DNA from 2 places in the Microbacterium sp. CGR2 genome. Region 2 is predicted to be linked to the other one. Evidence: riboswitches for the same ligand, from Rfam matches in the RefSeq annotation. Region 2 holds a riboswitch; the other holds the start of a gene.
The links. Region 2 has a riboswitch for thiamine pyrophosphate ahead of D7252_RS03295 (ECF transporter S component). Riboswitches for the same ligand answer to the same signal wherever they lie in the genome.
Positions count from the first base shown of each region.

Region 1: it holds a riboswitch for thiamine pyrophosphate, as region 2 does, so the genes downstream of both, thiM (hydroxyethylthiazole kinase) here and D7252_RS03295 (ECF transporter S component) in region 2, are expected to answer to the same signal.

Region 1 is NZ_RBHX01000002.1:13,002-22,066, forward strand. It holds gene D7252_RS18485 (bifunctional hydroxymethylpyrimidine kinase/phosphomethylpyrimidine kinase) at 1-2,082, opposite strand, end outside; gene thiM (hydroxyethylthiazole kinase) at 2,079-2,927, opposite strand; TPP riboswitch at 2,918-3,011, opposite strand; gene D7252_RS18495 (NAD-dependent epimerase/dehydratase family protein) at 3,018-3,986, opposite strand; gene pheT (phenylalanine--tRNA ligase subunit beta) at 4,087-6,591, opposite strand; gene pheS (phenylalanine--tRNA ligase subunit alpha) at 6,591-7,631, opposite strand; gene D7252_RS18510 (amino acid ABC transporter permease) at 7,674-8,606, opposite strand; gene D7252_RS18515 (amino acid ABC transporter permease) at 8,603-9,065, opposite strand, start outside.
Region 2 is NZ_RBHX01000001.1:629,375-638,439, reverse strand. It holds gene D7252_RS03310 (ABC transporter ATP-binding protein) at 245-1,972, shown strand; gene D7252_RS03305 (ABC transporter ATP-binding protein) at 1,969-4,239, shown strand; gene D7252_RS03300 (D-alanyl-D-alanine carboxypeptidase) at 4,307-5,731, opposite strand; TPP riboswitch at 5,814-5,925, shown strand; gene D7252_RS03295 (ECF transporter S component) at 5,916-6,578, shown strand; gene D7252_RS03290 (ABC transporter ATP-binding protein) at 6,581-8,032, shown strand; gene D7252_RS03285 (energy-coupling factor transporter transmembrane protein EcfT) at 8,029-8,808, shown strand; gene D7252_RS03280 (aminoglycoside 3'-phosphotransferase) at 8,851-9,065, opposite strand, start outside.

The sequences.
Region 1 (9,065 bases), on a different contig from region 2:
AGCGCGCAGCATTCTCGCTCGCTGCTCGGGGCCCGCCGAGGCCGCTGCCGCCGTCACCACCGCGATCGCCTGCGTCGTGGCCTCGTCGAACGCCGGATCTGCGTAGGTCGCCAGCCAGGAGGCGTACGGATGCCGGGGATCGCGCGCGTATGCGCCGAACTCGCCCGCGTGCAGACGGCGCCCGAGGTCGTTGTACAGCCAGAAGCACGGGAGGATGGCGGCGATCAGCTCGCCATAGTCCGCGCCGAAGGCGACACTTCGCAAGTGGTCGAGGTATGCGGTGGTGACCGGTGACGGCGCTGCCGAGAACGTGGCGGCGGCGACGCCCGCGGCGGGAGTCAGCCAGGAGGCGTGCAGCTGCAGCTCTCCGATGATCGAGCCGTGCGCTGAGTTCGCCCAGAAGGCCTGCTCGGACGATACCGGGGCACGCTTTGAGGCCTCGGCGAGCACTCTCGCGTACTCGCGCAGGTAGAGCGCGTCCTGAGCGAGATAGAACAGGAAAGACTCGCGGTCGAGGGTTCCCTCGGCGAGCCGACGGATGAACGGGAGGTCGTCGATCGCCGTGCGGATACCGGAGACGCCATCCCACCACTCTGCCGCGAGCGCGGCAGCGGTCGGGCGAGTATCCACTCCCCCGCGTTCCCAGAGGCCGGAGAAGTGACTGATCGGTCCGTGTCCGCTGCCGACACGGAGATGACCGGCTGCACGCAGCGATTCACGCAACCAGGCACGAGCTCCCCGGACCGCGGCCTGCGCATCATGCCCGCGAGCGAGTCGGGTGGCGATCGCGGACGAGAGGGAGCATCCGGTCCCGTGCGTGTGGCGGGTCTCGATGCGTGCGCCGGGAAACTCCACTCGGATGCCGTTCCCCGCGTCGACCAGCGCGTCCGGGGCGTCCGCGCCGGCCAGATGACCACCCTTGACCAGAACCGCGGACCCGACCTGCGCCGACAGCTCTTCCGCGGCGGCGAGGGCTTCCGCCCAGGACGACAGTTCTCTGCCGACTAGCACCGCGAGCTCGGCGAGGTTCGGAGTGACGAGGTCGGCGAGACGCATGAGCTCGCGCAGCCCGGCCTCCGCTTCGGCGTCGAGCAGCCGATCGCCGGAGGTGGCGACCATCACCGGGTCGATCACCACCGTGGGCGGGCGAACAGCATCGAGCCACGCGACCACGGTCCGGATGACGTCGGCGTTCGCCAGCATCCCGATCTTCACGGCGTCGACGGTGATGTCATCGGAGATCGCGTCGAGTTGGGCACGCAGGAAGTCCGTGGGTGGCACGTGCACCGCGCGCACGCCGCGGGTGTTCTGCGCAGTGAGCGCGGTGAGCGCGGCCATCCCGTACCCGCCGTTCGCCGCGATCGACTTGAGGTCGGCCTGGATGCCCGCGCCGCCAGACGGATCACTCCCCGCGATGCTGAGAACGCGCGGGACCGCCCCGGCGCGCCAGCGCCGCACGAACTCTCCTGCCTCCGCGCGGGGGTCCGCCGCTGCGCACAACGCCGAGACCACGGCCAGTCCTGCCGCCCCGGCTTCCTGCAGTGCCTCGCTGTCGTCGATGCGAACTCCGCCGATCGCGACACAGGGAAGCGGACTGGCTTCCGCGAAGGCGCGGAACCCCTCGATGCCGAGCGCCGGCGGATGGTCTGGCTTCGTCAGTGTCGGTCGGATGACCCCGACTCCGAGGTAGTCGACGGTTCCGGGTGGGAGCCGACGCAGTTGATCGAGGTGCGTGAGACTGTTGGCGGTGAGACCGACGATCGCGTCGGGCCCCAGAGCTTCCCGGGCTCCCCGCACCGACTGGTCGCCCTGCCCGAGGTGAACGCCGTCCACCCTTGCTCCTCGTGCGCGAGCGGCGAGCGCGGCATCGAGCCGGTCGTTCACGACCAACAGAGCGCGGCCGTCGATGACGCGTGAGAGTTCGACGAGCTGATCCACGATCTCCACGTCGGACGCGGACTTGTCGCGTAGCTGCACGATGCTCACTCCCCCGTCGACGGCCAGTCGCACCGTCTCGACCACACCGCGGTCTCCACACAGGCCCGCGTCGGTCACGAGATAGACAGAGAGGTCGAGTCTCACAGCGCACCGACCTCGACGCGCGCCCGGGAGACGATCTCGTCGGGCGCCAGGGAGGCGAGGGCGTCCAACAGGGCGACGGCGAAGCTTCCCGGTCCGCTCGCGCCTTCGGCCGCCATCTCGGCTGCGATCGTGTACACGAGGGTCGCGGAGGCGACCGCCGTGAGTGCGTCGAATCGTGCGGCGTCGGCCGCGCCGAGGAAGGCGGCCATCACCGCCCCCAGTGCACATCCCCCGCCCGTGACGCGGGTGAGGAGCTCATGTCCGTTGGCGAGCCGAATCACTCTCTCGCCATCGGTGATGAGGTCGGTCGGCCCGGAGATCGCGGCCACCCCGCCGGTGCGACGTGCGAGTGAGACAGCGGCGTCGGCGGCGGCATCCGTGCTGTGGGTGGCGTCCACGCCTCGCCCGCCGGCACCGAGGCCCGCCAGTGCGAGGATCTCGGAGGCGTTCCCGCGGATCGCCGTCGGCCGCTGTTCGAGCAGCCGATGGGCGAGCGCGGTCCGCACCGGCAACGCGCCGATCGCGACCGGGTCCAGCACCCACGGCGTTCCGGATGCCGCGGCACCCGTGACCGCTTCGAGGGCGGCCGCGCGCTGCTCGGGCGTCGGTGTGCCCAAATTGATCAGGAGGCCGGAAGCGACACCGGCGAACATCTCCGCCTCGCCCACGATGTCGACCATCGCGGGTGCTGCTCCCACCGCGAGCAGCACGTTGGCTGTGAAGCCGGTGACGACGGCGTTCGTTATGCAGTGGGTCAAGGGTGGAGATGCCCGGAGGGCCTCGAGCAGGCTCGCCGCCGAAGAGGCGAGATCGATGGTGGTTTCCGGACGCAGACGATCGCTCATCGCGACATCCCTTCGCTAGTACGAACTAGATCAGGTTCGACGGGTCTGTTCTCAGCCGCGGATGCGGCACCCCGTGTCACTGCTCGAAGTCTAGCGACCGAGCTCGGCCAGCAGGCTCATCTCCGCGGCTCTCGTGAGGCCGGCGCGGCGGACACGATCGACACCTCGCACGCGCTCATCGGCCACCACGCGTGCGATCGTCTCGGCGAGCGGACGGAGCGTCCCGCCGGTGGCGAGGTACCGTCGATTCGAGCGGGTCATGAAGCCCGTCATCTCCGCAGGGAGCCAGAGCGGCAGCGACCGCTCCCCCGCCCAGTACTCGACACCCCGGGCCACCAACCAGCTTTCCTCCGCGCTGACGATCTCCCCGCGATGCCCGGCGGCTGCCTGCACCATCTGAAGCACTTCAGCGAGCGGATGCCGGTCACCGATCGCGTTGACCGCGCCGTGGGCGGTTCCGGCAACCACGGCGGCGGCGAGGTCGTCGACGTCGATCACCTGCGTCGTCCGTCCGTCGAGCGGGGGCGCGACCACCGGGCCGTCTCCCGCTCTCAGGAAGGCGGCCGCCCAGTATCCGAATCTGTCGCTGGGGTCGCCGTCTCCGGCGATGAGGCCCGGTCGCACGACGAGGGCGCGATCTCCGAGTGCGCCGACCGCATCCTCGCCGGCAGCTTTCTGCGCGCCGTACTCATATTCGTCGCCGTTGCGGGCCGGCGGGTGCCGCGGCGCGGACTCATCCGCTCCGACGGTCTCGTCATCGGCATAGACCGACATCGAGGAGATGTAAGTCCAGCGCGCGGCGCGACCTCCCAGCGACCCGACCGCGGCGGCCACATGCGACGCCTGCGAGGAGATGTCGACCACCTGATCCCAGTCGCGCGCGGCAAGGGCGGAATACACCTCGGGGTCGTCGCGGTCGCCACGCACCAGCTCTGCTCCGCGTGGCGCCGGGCGATCGCCGCGCGCGAGGCATGTCACCGCAGCGCCGGCATCCACCCATCGGCGGGCGATGCGCCCGGAGAGCCAGCCCGTCCCACCGAGAATCAGCACGTCCGTCATGGGTCCATGTCACCAGCATCCGGAGCTACGCGGAAGGCCCTTCTGCTCGAAGCAGAAGGGCCTTCGCTGGGGTACGCGCCTCAGTCACGGGGTACGCGCCTCAGTCGCGGAGTGCGGCACCGAACAGCTCGGCAGCGGCCGCGACCCCGGCGAGCTTCGCCTCGGTGGCCTCCGCTGCGGTGAGGGTCCGGTCGTCGGCGCGGAAGCGCATCGCGAACGTCAGGCTCTTCGAGCCATCCGGCACTCCCTCGCCGCGGTAGTCGTCGACGAGTCGCACGGATTCGAGCAACGCACCGGCACCATCGGTCAGAGCGGCACGCACATCCCCGGCAGCGACATCCGCGGGAAGCGTGAGCGATACATCCTGGGTGGCGGCCGGGAACGTCGACAGCGACTCGGCGACGATGCGCGCACCCGCGAGCTCGAGAATCCGGTCGAGGTCGATTTCCACGACGGTCGCGCGTCCCGGCAGATCCGCTTCCGCCGCGGCGGCGGGGTGCAGCTCGCCGACGTAGCCGACCTCCTCCGCACCCACGCGAAGTGCACCGGTCCGGCCGGGGTGCAGCGCGGCGCGCTCCGCCTGCACGACGTCGATCTCGACCCCGGCCGCGGCCGCGATCACTCGGACGGCGTCCAGAGCTTCGGTCAACCCTGCCGACTCGGCCGCCCGACCGGGCTGACGGGGCGAGACGTTGCCGGTGAGCAGCACCGCCACGTGTCGATGCTGCGGCGGGATCGACGCGTCGAGTTCCGCGAGCTTCGCATCGGCGGGCCGTTCGCCGAGCGGCGGAACGTCGTCGGTACCGTACTCGACCCCGGCATCCGGCAGGAACACCGCGCCCGTCTCGAAGATCGCGAGATCGGTGAAGCCGCGCGAGATGTTCCGATGCGCGGTCTGCAGCAGACCCGGGATGAGCGAGCGGCGCAGGAACGGAGCCTGACCGTCGAGAGGATTCGCCAGACGGATGCTGGGCAGATGCTCCCCCGTCGGCGATCCGTGCAGGTCGTTCAGCGCCTCCGTCGTGAACGGGAACGCCGGCGTCTCGACGAATCCAGCGGCAGCGAGGGCGTCGGCGACACGACGTCGCCCCTGCTGGTGAGCCGTGAGACCTCGCCCGGACGGCGGGGTGGGCAGCACGGAAGGGATGCGGTCGAGCCCGTGGATGCGGGCCACCTCTTCAGCGAGTGTCCACTTGTCAGTGAGGTCGGGACGCCAGGTCGGCGGGATCACCGTCCAACCGTTCTCGCTGTCGGACACGTCTGCACCGATCGTGGTCAGCGCACCGGTGATCTCCGCATCCGTGTAGTCGACGCCGATGAGTCCCTGCACGAAACCGGCCGGAAGTTCGATCTCGGCCACGAAGACCTCGGCGAACAGCGCTCCGCCCTCTTCGGTGAGCGTGCCACCGGCGAATTCGACCATCAGATCAGCCGCACGGCGCGCCGCGACGAACGGGATCAGCGGGTCGACGCCACGCTCGAAGCGCTTGGATGCCTCGCTGGGCAGCTTGTGCCGGCGAGCCGACCGCGCGATGGTGATCGGATCGAACGCGGCCGCCTCGATCAACACGTTGCGCGTGGTCGCGCTCATCTCCGTCGTGCCGCCGCCCATCACGCCGGCGAGGCCGATGGGACCGGAGTCGTCGGTGATGAGCAGGTCTTCCACGTGGAGGGACCGCTCGACACCGTCGAGGGTGGTCATCTTCTCGCCCGGCGTCGCCCGACGCACGGTGATGCCGCCGGCGAGCTTGTCGAGATCGTAGCCGTGGAGCGGCTGTCCCAGCTCGAGCATCACGTAGTTCGTGATGTCGATCAGGATGCCCAGCGAGCGCATTCCGGCGAGCGACAGGCGAGCCACCATCCACGGCGGGGTGGGACGTGCCGGATCGACGTCGCGCACGACGCGGGTGACGAACTCGCTCGCACCGACGCGGTCGCGCACCGGGGCGACGTCGTCGACGACGGCCGTGTGCCCGCTGCCGGGCTGCAGCTCGGCGAAGTCGCGCTCGGCGGGATCACGGAAGTCCGCGCCGGTGGCGTGTGAGTACTCGCGGGCCACCCCTCGTACCGAGAAGGCATACCCGCGGTCCGGGGTGACGTTGATCTCCACGGCGACGTCATCCAGACCGAGCAGCGCGATCGCGTCGGCACCCACGGGGGCATCGACGCCGAGGTCGGACAGGACGAGGATCCCGTCGTGCTCGTCACCCAGGCCCAGCTCTCGTGCCGATGCGATCATCCCGTCGGAGACGTGGCCGTAGGTCTTGCGCGCGGCGATCGGGAACGGGCCGGGGAGCACGGCGCCCGGCAGCGTCACGACGACCTTGTCACCGGCGACGAAGTTGTGCGCACCGCAGACGATCCCGCGGATGCCGCCGTTCGCCTCGCCGACATCGACCTGACACCAGTTGATCGTCTTACCGTTCGACTGCGGCTCTGCCTCGAGTGAGACCACCTGGCCGACCACGACGGGACCGGAGATCTCGAAGCGGTGCACGTCCTCCTCTTCGAATCCGACGGTCACCAGAGCCGCGAGGACATCCTCGGGCGTGGCATCCGCTGCCAGATCGACGTACTCACGCAACCACGAAAGCGGGACGCGCATCACACCACCATCCCGTACTGCTCACTGAATCGGACATCGCCCTCGGCCATATCGCGCATGTCCTGAACGTCACTGCGGAACATCAGGCCCCGCTCGATACCCATGCCGAACGCGAAACCGCTGTAGACCTCGGGGTCGATCCCGGCAGCGCGCAACACGTTGGGGTTGACCATGCCGCAGCCACCCCACTCGATCCAGCGCGCGCCACCCTTGAAGGTCGGGTGCCAGAGGTCGAGCTCGGCGGAGGGCTCGGTGAAGGGGAAGTAGTTGGTGCGGAAGCGGGTCTTCGCCTCCGGGCCGAACAGCAGCTTCGCGAAATGGTCGAGGGTGCCCTTGAGGTGCGCCATCGTGATGCCCTTGTCGATGACGAGACCCTCGAACTGGGTGAACACCGGCAGGTGCGTGGCGTCGAACTCGTCGGTGCGGTACACGCGACCCGGGCACAGCACGTAGATCGGGACCTCGCGGTCGAGCATCGAGCGCACCTGCACGGGGCTCGTGTGCGTGCGCATCACCAGATGACGCGACGGCGGATCGACGTAGAAGGTGTCCTGCTCCTGGCGGGCGGGGTGGTCGACGTCGAAGTTCAGCGCGTCGAAGTTGAACCATTCGTGCTCGAGCTCCGGGCCCTCCGCGATCTCCCAGCCCATGCCGACGAAGATGTCGGAAACCTGGTCCTGCAGAAGAGTCAGCGGATGCCGTGCGCCGACCCGCGTCCGCGAAGCGACGGCGGTGATGTCGACACGCTCCGCTTCGAGCCGCGCGGCGACCTCAGCGGCGGCGAGTTCCGCTTCCTTGGCCGCGAGAGCCTTGGACACCTGGCCGCGGCCCTGCCCGACGAGCTTGCCGAAAGCGGCCTTGTTCTCGGGAGCGACCTGGCGCATGGACGCATTCAGGACTGCGAGCGGCGATCCGTCTGCGACATGCGCGGCGCGCGCCGCTTTCAGTTCGGCCGTATCGGCGGCCGCAGTTATCGCCGCAAGCGCGGCGGCGACGGCCGTTTCGACCGCCTCCGGGGTGATTTCGGGAGACTCAGACACGAGATGTGAGTCTACCGGCGCTCGGGCGGTCCGCCCGTCCGGTCACCCCGCTCCTGGCCCGTTCCCCATGTCGAACTTGCCGCCTCCGCGTTGCATCGCGATCACTTCGGTGACCGTCGCATCTCCATGCTGGCGCGGGTCAGCGCCACCGAAATCGGGGTTGTAACCCTTGAGTCGCGGCGAACGACGCGTGCGGATCTCGAGCCACTTGGCGATGCCCGAGAGGATCAGACACATGACGATGTAGATGCCGCCGATGACGAACGCCGACTGCAGCACCGGGCGGCCCTGCTGGGACGTGAGCTGCTTGGCGAAGTACAGCAGTTCGGGGTACGTGATGATGAAGCCGAGCGCGGTGTCCTTCAGCGTCACCACGAGCTGGGCGACGATCACCGGGAGCATCGCGCGCACGGCCTGTGGGAACAGGATGAGGCGCATGACACCGCTCTTGCGGAGCCCGATGGCGTAGCCGGCTTCCTTCTGCCCGCGGGGCAGCGATTCGATTCCGGCACGCAGCACTTCGGCGAGCACCGAGCCGTTGTAGACGGTCAGCGCGATGACGACCGCCCAATACGGATCCATCTTGACCCCGAGGGTGGGAAGGCCGTAGTAGAGCAACATCATGAACACGAGCACCGGCACCGCGCGGAAGAACTCCGTGAGGACGGTGACCGGGACCCGGATCCAGGCGCGATCGGAGAGCCGCCCGATGGCGAGCACGAAGGCCAGGACGAGACTCAGGATCGCCGCGAGCCCGAAGGCGGCGAGCGTGCGTCCGAGGGCGCCGAAGATCTGCGTCCAGACGGCACTGAACGTGAAGACATACCAGCGAGACGCGTCGAACTGGCCGCTCTCGTAGAAGCGGAAGCCGATGAAGGCGAGGAGAGCGAGGATGACGACGACGGTCGCCACCCCGATCAGCCGGTTACGGAGGATCGCTTTGGGACCGGGGACGTCGTACAGGACGGAAGTCATCGCGCGATCCTCCACTTGTTCTCGAGATATCGCTGGAGCCAGCTGAGCAGCATGACCAGAGCGACGAAGATGAGCGCCACCCAGAGCAGAACCACGAGCGCGTTCTCGCCGCGCTCACTGAGATAGGAACGGACCGCGCCGAGTTCGACCACAGAGAATCCGGCGGCGACGGTGGTGTTCTTCAGCAGGGCGATGAAGACGCTCATCATCGGGGGCACCACGGAACGGAAAGCCTGAGGAAGGACGACGAGCGACATCACCTGCCCGAACGGCAGCCCGATCGCTCGCGCCGCCTCAGCCTGGCCGACCGGCACCGTGTTGATGCCCGCGCGGATCACCTCGGCGACGTACGTGGCCGTGTAGATGCCGATGGCGAGGATGCCGAGGACGGTGGTGCTGAGCTTCGGCAGTCCGAGCTGCGGATAGCCGAAGATGAAGAAGAAGAAGACGAGGGTCAGC
Region 2 (9,065 bases):
TCGGATGAAACATCCCGAATCGGCCCGCGGAGTGTGAAAATCCCCGCCAACTGTGTGGGCTCGACTTCTTCGTCCCGGTCTAGAAACCGCTGGCCGCAGGCGAAATGGTTCGCTGTCAGCGAAGGTACGCCTCAAGAGGGATACGAATGTCCGCGCTTCGTGGCACCCTTTGGTGTGGCCGATTGTCGGTCGGCATCCGTCTGCCGAGAAATCCGCCGTTCCACCCTTCCTAGAAAGTGCGCCTGTGCTGGGAAAAATCCTCCTCCGTTACCTGTCTCGCTATAGGTGGCTCCTGCTCGGTGTGCTGGTCTTCCAGCTCGCCAGTGCGGCGGCGACCCTGTACCTCCCCCGCCTGAACGCCGACATCATCGACAAGGGTGTCGCCATGGGCGACACCGGCTACATCTGGAACACAGGTCTGTTCATGCTCGCCGTGTCGCTGGGGCAGATCGTCGCCTCCGTGACCGCGACCTACTTCGCCGCCAGGGCTGCGATGGGCGCCGGGCGCGACATCCGCGCCGACGTGTTCGGCAAGGTCAGCGGCTTCTCCGAGCGCGAAGTCTCGCAGTTCGGCGCCGGCTCACTCATCACGCGCAACACGAACGACGTCCAGCAGGTGCAGATGCTCGCGATGATGGGCGCGACCATGCTCGTCACTGCGCCCCTCCTCGCGATCGGCGGCATCATCTTCGCCGTCCAGACGAATGTCGGCCTCAGCTGGCTGATCGCCGTCTCCGTGCCGCTGCTGCTGATCCTCGCCGCGCTCGTCATCGGTCGCATGGTTCCGCTGTTCCGCACCTACCAGGGCAAGCTCGACAACGTGAACCGCATCATGCGCGAACAGCTCACGGGCGTCCGCGTCGTCCGCGCGTTCGTCCGGGAGCGCATCGAAGAGGAACGCTTCCGAGGGGCCAACACCGACATCATGGTGGTGGGTCGCAAGGTGGGCTCCCTGTTCGTGCTGCTGTTCCCGCTGTTCATGCTGATCCTCAACGTCACGGTCGTCTCGGTCATCTGGTTCGGCGGCATCGAGGTCAACAACGGCACTGTCCAGGTCGGCACCCTCTTCGCCTTCATGCAGTACATCGGCCAGATCATGGGCGGCGTCATCATGGCGAGTTTCATGGCGATGATGATTCCGCGCGCCGCGGTCTCGGCCGAGCGCATCGGCGAGGTGCTCGACTCGGAGTCCACGATGGTCCGCCCGGAGAACGGCGTCACCGTTTTCCCGACACCGGGCTCTGTCGCGCTCGATGACGTCGAGTTCACCTACCCCGGAGCCGACGCCCCCGTGCTCAAGGGCATCAGCTTCGCCGCTCAGCCGGGCGAGACGGTCGCGATCGTCGGTTCCACCGGTTCAGGCAAGACCACGCTCGTCTCCCTCATCCCGCGCCTGTTCGACGTCTCCGGCGGTTCCGTGCACGTCGGCGGCACCGACGTGCGCGATGCCGACGTCGAGGCGCTCTGGGACAGCATCGGTCTGGTCCCGCAGCGCCCGTTCCTCTTCACCGGGACGGTGGCTTCGAACCTGCGCTATGGGCGAGAAGAAGCAACGGACGAAGAGCTCTGGCACGCGCTCGAGATCGCGCAAGGCCGCGACTTCGTCGAGGAGATGCCCGACGGACTCGAGTCGCGCATCGCGCAGGGCGGCACGAATGTCTCCGGCGGGCAACGCCAGCGACTCGCGATCGCGCGTGCGATCGTGCACCAGCCGCAGATCCTCGTGTTCGACGACTCGTTCTCGGCCCTCGACCTGACCACGGATGCCCGATTGCGCCAAGCACTGTGGCGCGAGTTGCCGCACGTCACGAAGATCGTGGTGGCTCAGCGCGTCTCCTCCATCACGGATGCCGACCGCATCATCGTCCTCGACGGCGGGACCATGGTCGGCGCCGGCACCCATCAGGAGCTGCTGGAGACGAGCGAGACCTACCGAGAGATCGTCGAATCGCAGCTGGGGGCGGACGCATGAGCGAGAACGAGAAGCGCCCCACGAAGGGCGCAGAGGCTCGGTCCAGGAAGAATCGCTCGACGACCGCGGTCGTCGAGCCGGAACTGACCGAAGAAGAGAAGTACGAGTTGGAGCTCGCCGAACAGGCGCGCCAGAACTCCGGCGACTGGGACAGCGTCGCACCCGGCAAGGCCGACAACTTCGGGCCGAGCTTCGCGCGGATGATCGGGCTGCTGAAGCCGTCGGCGGTGTGGTTCATCTTCGTGTCGATCCTCGGCGCCATCGGAGTCGTGCTGACGGTCGCGGCACCGAAAGTCCTGGGCGAGGCCACGAACCTCGTCTACAAGGGATTCATCTCCATCCAGCTCGGTCAGCCCAACGGCGACTTCCCCGGCTTCCCCGCGGGGACTCCGCAGAACGTCGTCGTCGATGCGCTCAACGGCGCGGGGCAGACCGACTTCGCCAACCAGGTCGGAGCACTGGGCGACTTCCGCGTCGGTGACGGCGTCGACTTCGGTGCGCTGCGATGGATCATCGCCGCAGTCCTCGCGATCTACGTCGCGGCGGCTTTCCTCACCTGGATCCAGGGCTACGTCATCAACGTCATCATGGTGCGCACCATGTGGCGCCTGCGTGAGGCGGTCGAGGCGAAGATCAACCGCCTGCCCCTGTCCTACTTCGACAAGGTGCAGCGCGGCGAGCTGATCTCGCGCGTCACGAATGACATCGACAACATCACCCAGACGATGCAGCAATCGCTGTCGGGAGCGCTCACCTCGGTGCTCACGGTCATCGGCGTCCTGTTCATGATGTTCACGATCTCGTGGCAGCTGGCGCTCGTCGCGCTCGTCACGCTCCCGCTGATGGCCGTCATCTTCGGCGTCATCGGACCGCGGTCGCAGAAGGCGTTCGGTTCGCAGTGGCGCAAGGTCGGCCGGCTGAACGCTCGTGTCGAAGAGGCGTTCTCGGGCCACGCGCTCGTGAAGGTCTTCGGCCGCGAGAAAGACGCGCTGGACAAGTTCCAGGTCGAGAACGAAGAGCTGTTCCAGGCCAGCTTCAAGGCGCAGTTCCTCTCCGGCATCATCATGCCGGCGATGATGTTCGTCGGAAGCCTCAGCTACGTCGGAATCGCCGTGCTCGGCGGTCTGATGGTCGCCAGTGGGCAGCTCAGACTCGGTGACGTGCAGGCGTTCATCCAGTACTCGCAGCAGTTCACGCAGCCGCTGTCGGAGCTGGGTGGCATGGCCGCGGTCGTGCAGTCCGGCACCGCGTCGGCCGAACGGGTCTTCCAGCTGCTCGACGCCGATGAGCAGGAGGCCGACGATTCGGATGCTCCGGCACTCGCCGACGGCAAGGGTGTCATCGAGTTCGAGAACGTCACGTTCTCGTACACGCCCGAGCGTCCGCTCATCAACGATCTGTCGTTCCGGGTGGAGCCGGGGCAGACCGTCGCGATCGTCGGTCCGACGGGCGCGGGCAAGACGACGCTCGTGAACCTCATCATGCGGTTCTACGAGCTCAGTGGCGGCCGCATCCTGCTCGACGGGCAGGACATCTCGGAGATCACCCGCGACGACCTGCGCTCCCGCACCGGCATGGTGCTGCAGGACCCGTGGTTGTTCGCCGGCAGCATCCGCGAGAACATCCGGTACGGTCGCTCCACCGCGACCGACGAAGAGGTTCTCGCAGCGGCGAAGGCGACCTACGTCGACCGATTCGTGCACGCTCTTCCCGAGGGTTACGACACCGTGCTCGACGAAGACGCCTCGAACGTCTCCGCAGGTGAGCGTCAGCTCATCACCATCGCGCGGGCATTCGTCGCGCAGCCGTCGATCCTCATCCTCGACGAGGCCACGTCGGCGGTCGACACCCGCACCGAGCTGCTGCTGCAGCACGCGATGGCGGCGCTCCGTCACGGGCGCACGTCGTTCGTGATCGCGCACCGACTGTCGACCATCCGTGACGCCGACCTCATCCTCGTGATGGAGCACGGTGACATCGTCGAGAAGGGCACGCACGACGAGCTCATCACCGCGCAGGGTGCGTACTGGCGCCTGTACCAGTCGCAGTTCGAGCAGGCGGCGACGGACATCGACGCTGAAGAAGCTCTCACCGGGACGACGCCTGTCGTCGTCACCGGCGACGCTGACGGGTCGGACAGCGCACAGGAACAGGCGAGTGACGCGGTTCGCGGCGTCACCGTCGGAGCCCAGGCGCCGGCGTCAGAAGCCGCGGCCGCCAAGGCCGTGATCGAAGACGGGGCAGACGATTCGGGCTCTCGGGCCTGACATCCCCCAGTGAGACGCCCCGCCCCGGTCAGCCGGAGCGGGGCGTCTCACGTTCAGCGACCGGGCGTCACGATCCGTCGGCGTCGGCGTCGATGCCGAGCAGTTCGAGTGGATGGGTCAGGCGCCACCACGGGCTCGGCCCCTCGAGCTCCTCTGCGAGGGTGAGCGCGGTGGTGGTCGTGTCGATCGGCCCGGCGGTGGTCAGCGACCCCACCTCTGCGCCCTCCGCCGTCTCGTCGCCCAACTCGAAAACGGGAGTCGCCGTCGCGATGGCGCCGTTCCACAGCACGACTTCGGCATCGGCATCCGTGACGACGTCGACCTTCTCGCCCCACACGGTGGTGACTTCGCCGACGATCGTGCCCTCGGCGACCGCAGGTTCCTGTGCCTGCAGCGCCGCCTCCATCTCGGCGAACAACGAGCGCGTCGCGGCGAGGCGCTGCTTGTCGTCGTCCTGATTGAGGGCCGCGGCGAACAGGTGCACCGTGGTGTCGTCGATCTGCACGTCCTTCGCCGTGAGCAGGTTCCAGCCGACGAGGGTGCCGGTCTTGATGCCGACGACTCCAGGGTCGGCCAGCATCCCGTTCGTGTTCTCGACCCGTCCGGCGCCGGGCAGATCGACGGACTTCGTGCCGACGATCTCGGCGAACACCGGGTTCTTCATGGCCCACTCGCCGAGGTCGATCAACGCCTCGGGTGTCGCCACGTTGCGCTCGTCGAAGCCGGACGGCGTCACCACGGTGATGCCGTCGAGACCCCGGTCATTCAGCCAGATCGCGGCGGCACTGGCGAACTCCTCTTCGGATCCCCAGATCTCCGCCACCAGACGGTCGATGTAGTTGTTGGCCGATCCCAGCAGAGTGCCCTGCAGCAGTTGGTACTCGGTGAGCACGCCGTCGACCGGAACATCCAGCGCGGACTGATCGGCCCGGCGGTAGTTCCAGTAGTCGATGCTGTCGCCGAAGGTGAAGGAGAACTCGGGGCCCTGTTCGCCGAGCGCCAGCGGCATCCGATCGAGCACCATGAGGCTGCTGACGACCTTCGTGATGCTCGCGATGCTCACGGCTTCGGCGGCGGATGCCGAGGCGCCGACCCCGGCGATACCCACGGAGGCGCTGCCCTGCGCCGGCCAGGTCATCGCCGCGGCGGGCGCGGGTATCGTCTCGAACCCGACCGCCTGCACGGTGGGCGCGACTTCGTGCAGCGGCCACAGCAGCGTCGTCCCGGTGTAAGCGACGGCCAGCGTCGCCAGCAGGCCGAGGGGGATGAGCACGCCTGGACGGGCGAGCGGCGGCTGCAACCGTGCTCCGCTCATGACGCTGACCACCTTCTCGCTCTTCGCGGTCTCGTCGAGCGTCGCGCCGGGGGAATGCGCGGCCACAGCGGCCGGGTCGACCCAGGTCAGTGCCGTCGCGGGGACCTCGTCGTCCGCCCACCGGGCGTCAGGTTGAAGGATGGCGGTGGCATCCTCGACGGGATCTGGGGCGGTCACTCGCTTACGGTACCGAATCCCGGGCGAGAATCTGCTGCGCGGGCCGCCGCGACACGGGGTGTCGTGTCCGCGGTAGTATCGTCAGCACAACCACGGGAGTCCGGCGAGCCGGGCTGAGAGGGAGCGAATCGCGCTTCGACCGTCGAACCTGATCTGGGTAATGCCAGCGCAGGGAGGAGTTCAGATGAGTACATCCACGTCCCCGTCCGCCAAGGATCGGGTCTCTGCCACGACGCATCGAGGGCTGAGCGACCCGCAGCTCTGGCGTTGGCGCGTCGTCGACATCGTTGTCGCTGCTGTTCTCGGTGTCGCGATCGGCCTCGTCTTCTGGGGCTGGAACACGATCGGCTATGCATGGTTCGGCGCGGCCGACGCGCTGACGCCGGGACTCGGCGGGATCGCTGTGGGCATCTGGCTGCTCGGCGGAGTCGTCGGCGGCCTCGTCATCCGCAAGCCCGGTGCCGCGCTGGTCGTCGAACTCGTCGCAGCAATCGTCTCGATGCTGATCGGCAACGTCTGGGGCATCTCGACCGTTCTCTCCGGTCTCGTGCAGGGGCTCGGCGCGGAGCTCATCTTCGCCCTGTTCCTCTACCGCCGCTTCGGGATCGTCGTCGCCGCGCTCGCGGGGATGGGCGCGGCGGCTGCCGCGTGGATCTTCGAGCTCTTCTACGGCAGCTCGCCCAACATCCTGAAGTCGTTCGAGTTCAACACCATCTACCTGGTGTGCGTCGTCATCTCCGGTGCGATCCTGGCCGGCCTCGTCGGCTGGCTGCTGGTGCGGGCGCTGGCGGTCACAGGTGCCCTCAGCCGCTTCGCCGTCGGGCGAGAGCACATGCGCGAGGTCTGAGCATGACCGTGGCATCCCCGGCCCGCGTGCAGGCGGCGGGCTGGGGGTGGAGGTACGCCGGACGGAAGCGCCCAGCGGTCGCCGACGTGAGCTTTTCCATCGAACCCGGGGAGAGGGTGCTCCTCCTCGGCGCATCGGGGGCAGGGAAGTCGACCCTGCTCGCGGGCCTGGCCGGTGTGCTGGGCGATGCCGACGAAGGCGATCGGACCGGCACCCTGTTGGTCGATGGCGCCGCACCCGAGTCGCGCCGCGGCGAGGTGGGGCTCGTTCTGCAGGATCCGGATGCCGGTATCGTCCTGTCCAAGGTCGCGGATGACATCGCCTTCGGCTGCGAGAATCTCGGCGTTCCGGCGTCCGAGATCCCTGGACGCGTTAGCGAGGCGATGGATGCGGTCGGCCTCGATGTGCCGCTGCAACGGCCGACGAAGGCGTTGTCGGGAGGTCAGAAGCAACGGCTCGTGCTCGCCGGAGTCCTGGCGATGCGCCCCGGCCTTCTTCTGCTCGATGAGCCGACAGCGAACCTCGACCCCGACGGTGTGCGCGAGGTGCGGGCGAGCGTCGAACGCGCTGTCGCATCGACGGGCGCCACGCTCGTCGTGGTCGAGCATCGGACCCCGATCTGGGTCGACCTGATGACTCGGGTGATCGTGCTCGCCGCGGACGGAGGTCTCCTGGCGGACGGGGCGCCGGACCGGGTCTTCGGCGAGCACGGCGCCGCACTCGCCGATGCCGGCGTCTGGGTGCCGGGCCGTGGCATCGACCTGCCCGTGCTGGAGCAGGTGACAGCATCCGACGCGCTCTCGGCGTCCGACCTCTCGGTCGCCCGCGAGCCCGGCGTCGCCGTGCGATCGGGTCTCGAGGTGCACGTACCGCGCGCGAACGCGACGGTGATCACCGGCGCCAACGGCACGGGCAAGTCCACCCTGGCGCTGACGCTCGCCGGCCTCATCCCGGAGTACACCGGTGAGGTGCGCGCAGCGCCGGAACTCGCTGGGCGCCGCGGTCTGCGACCCATCCGTTGGACATCCCGCGAACTGCTCACCCGCATCGGGATGGTGTTTCAGGAGCCGGAGCATCAGTTCCTCGCCCAGACCCTGCGTGACGAACTCGCTGTCGGGCCGCGCGCGCTCGGGTGGACGAAGGCACGCACGGATGCTGTCGTGGACGAGCTGCTGGAGCGTCTCGGCCTCACCTCGCTCGCTCTGGCCAATCCCTTCACGCTCTCGGGGGGCCAGAAACGACGCTTGTCTGTGGCCACGGTGCTCGCAGGCGCACCCGAGATCATCGTTCTCGACGAACCCACGTTCGGACAGGACCGTCGCGGTTGGATCTCCCTGGTCGCCCTGCTGCAGGAGGAGATCGCCCGAGGTCGTTCGATCGTCGCCGTCACGCACGACGACGCGGTGATCCGGCACCTGGGCGGACACCGCATCGAACTGGAGACCGCATCGTGACGGTGACCGAGACAGCACGGTCGGTGTGGCTGGACGGCGTCAATCCGGTGACGAAGATCGTGCTCGCCGTGCTCCTCTCGGTGCCGCTGTTCGCATCGATCGACATCGTCAGCGCCCTCGTCGCGATCGCCCTTCAGCTTCTGTGTCTCCCGCTGACCGGGCTGCGTCTGATCACCGTGTTGAAACGGCTGCTGCCGATCGCTGTCTTCGCGCCGGTAGCCGGGATCAGCATGCTGCTGTACGCGGAACCGGCGGGCGAGGTCTACTGGACGTTCGGCTTCGCCACCATCAGCGACGACTCGATCTCGCTGGCGATCGCCGTGAGCCTGCGGGTGATCGCGCTCGGTCTGCCGACGATCCTCCTGTTCGGCGGGACCGACCCGACGCAGCTCGCGGATGCTCTCTCGCAGGTGGCGAAGCTTCCCAGTCGCTTCGTTCTCGGCATCCTCGCCGGCACCCGGATGCTGGGACTGTTCCTCGATGACTGGCGCACCATGGGTCTCGCCCGCCGCGCACGCGGTGTCGGAGACCGCGGGGTGCTTCGGCGGTTCTTCTCCATGGCCTTCGTGCTGCTGGTCTTCGCCGTGCGCCGCGGCTCGAAGCTGGCTCTCGCCATGGAAGCGCGGGGCTTCGGGTCAGACATTCCGCGCACCTGGTCACGACCGTCGCGGCTGCATCCACGCGATGGCGGGGCGCTGCTCGGCGGGGCCATGATCATGGTGCTGGCGCTCACTGCGGCTGCGGCTCTGGGCACCTTCCGCTTCGTCTGGAGTTGAAGGAGCGGTGGCCTGCCGGCCACGCGACGCGGAGGGTGCCTTTCAGCCCGCGTTCCAGAGGTCTCGGTAGTAGGCCAGGCGCTCGCGGTCGGGCTCGACGCCGTACGCCTCGATGAGTGTGTCCTCCCAGCCGGGCCCGTAGTTCCATTCGGTGCTCATGGCGGCGACGGCGATGTCGGCCCAGCGGTCGGCGACCCCGAGCAGGGCCAGGTCGACGTGTGCGAGCGGGCGGCCCTCTGCATCCAGGAGAGTGTTCG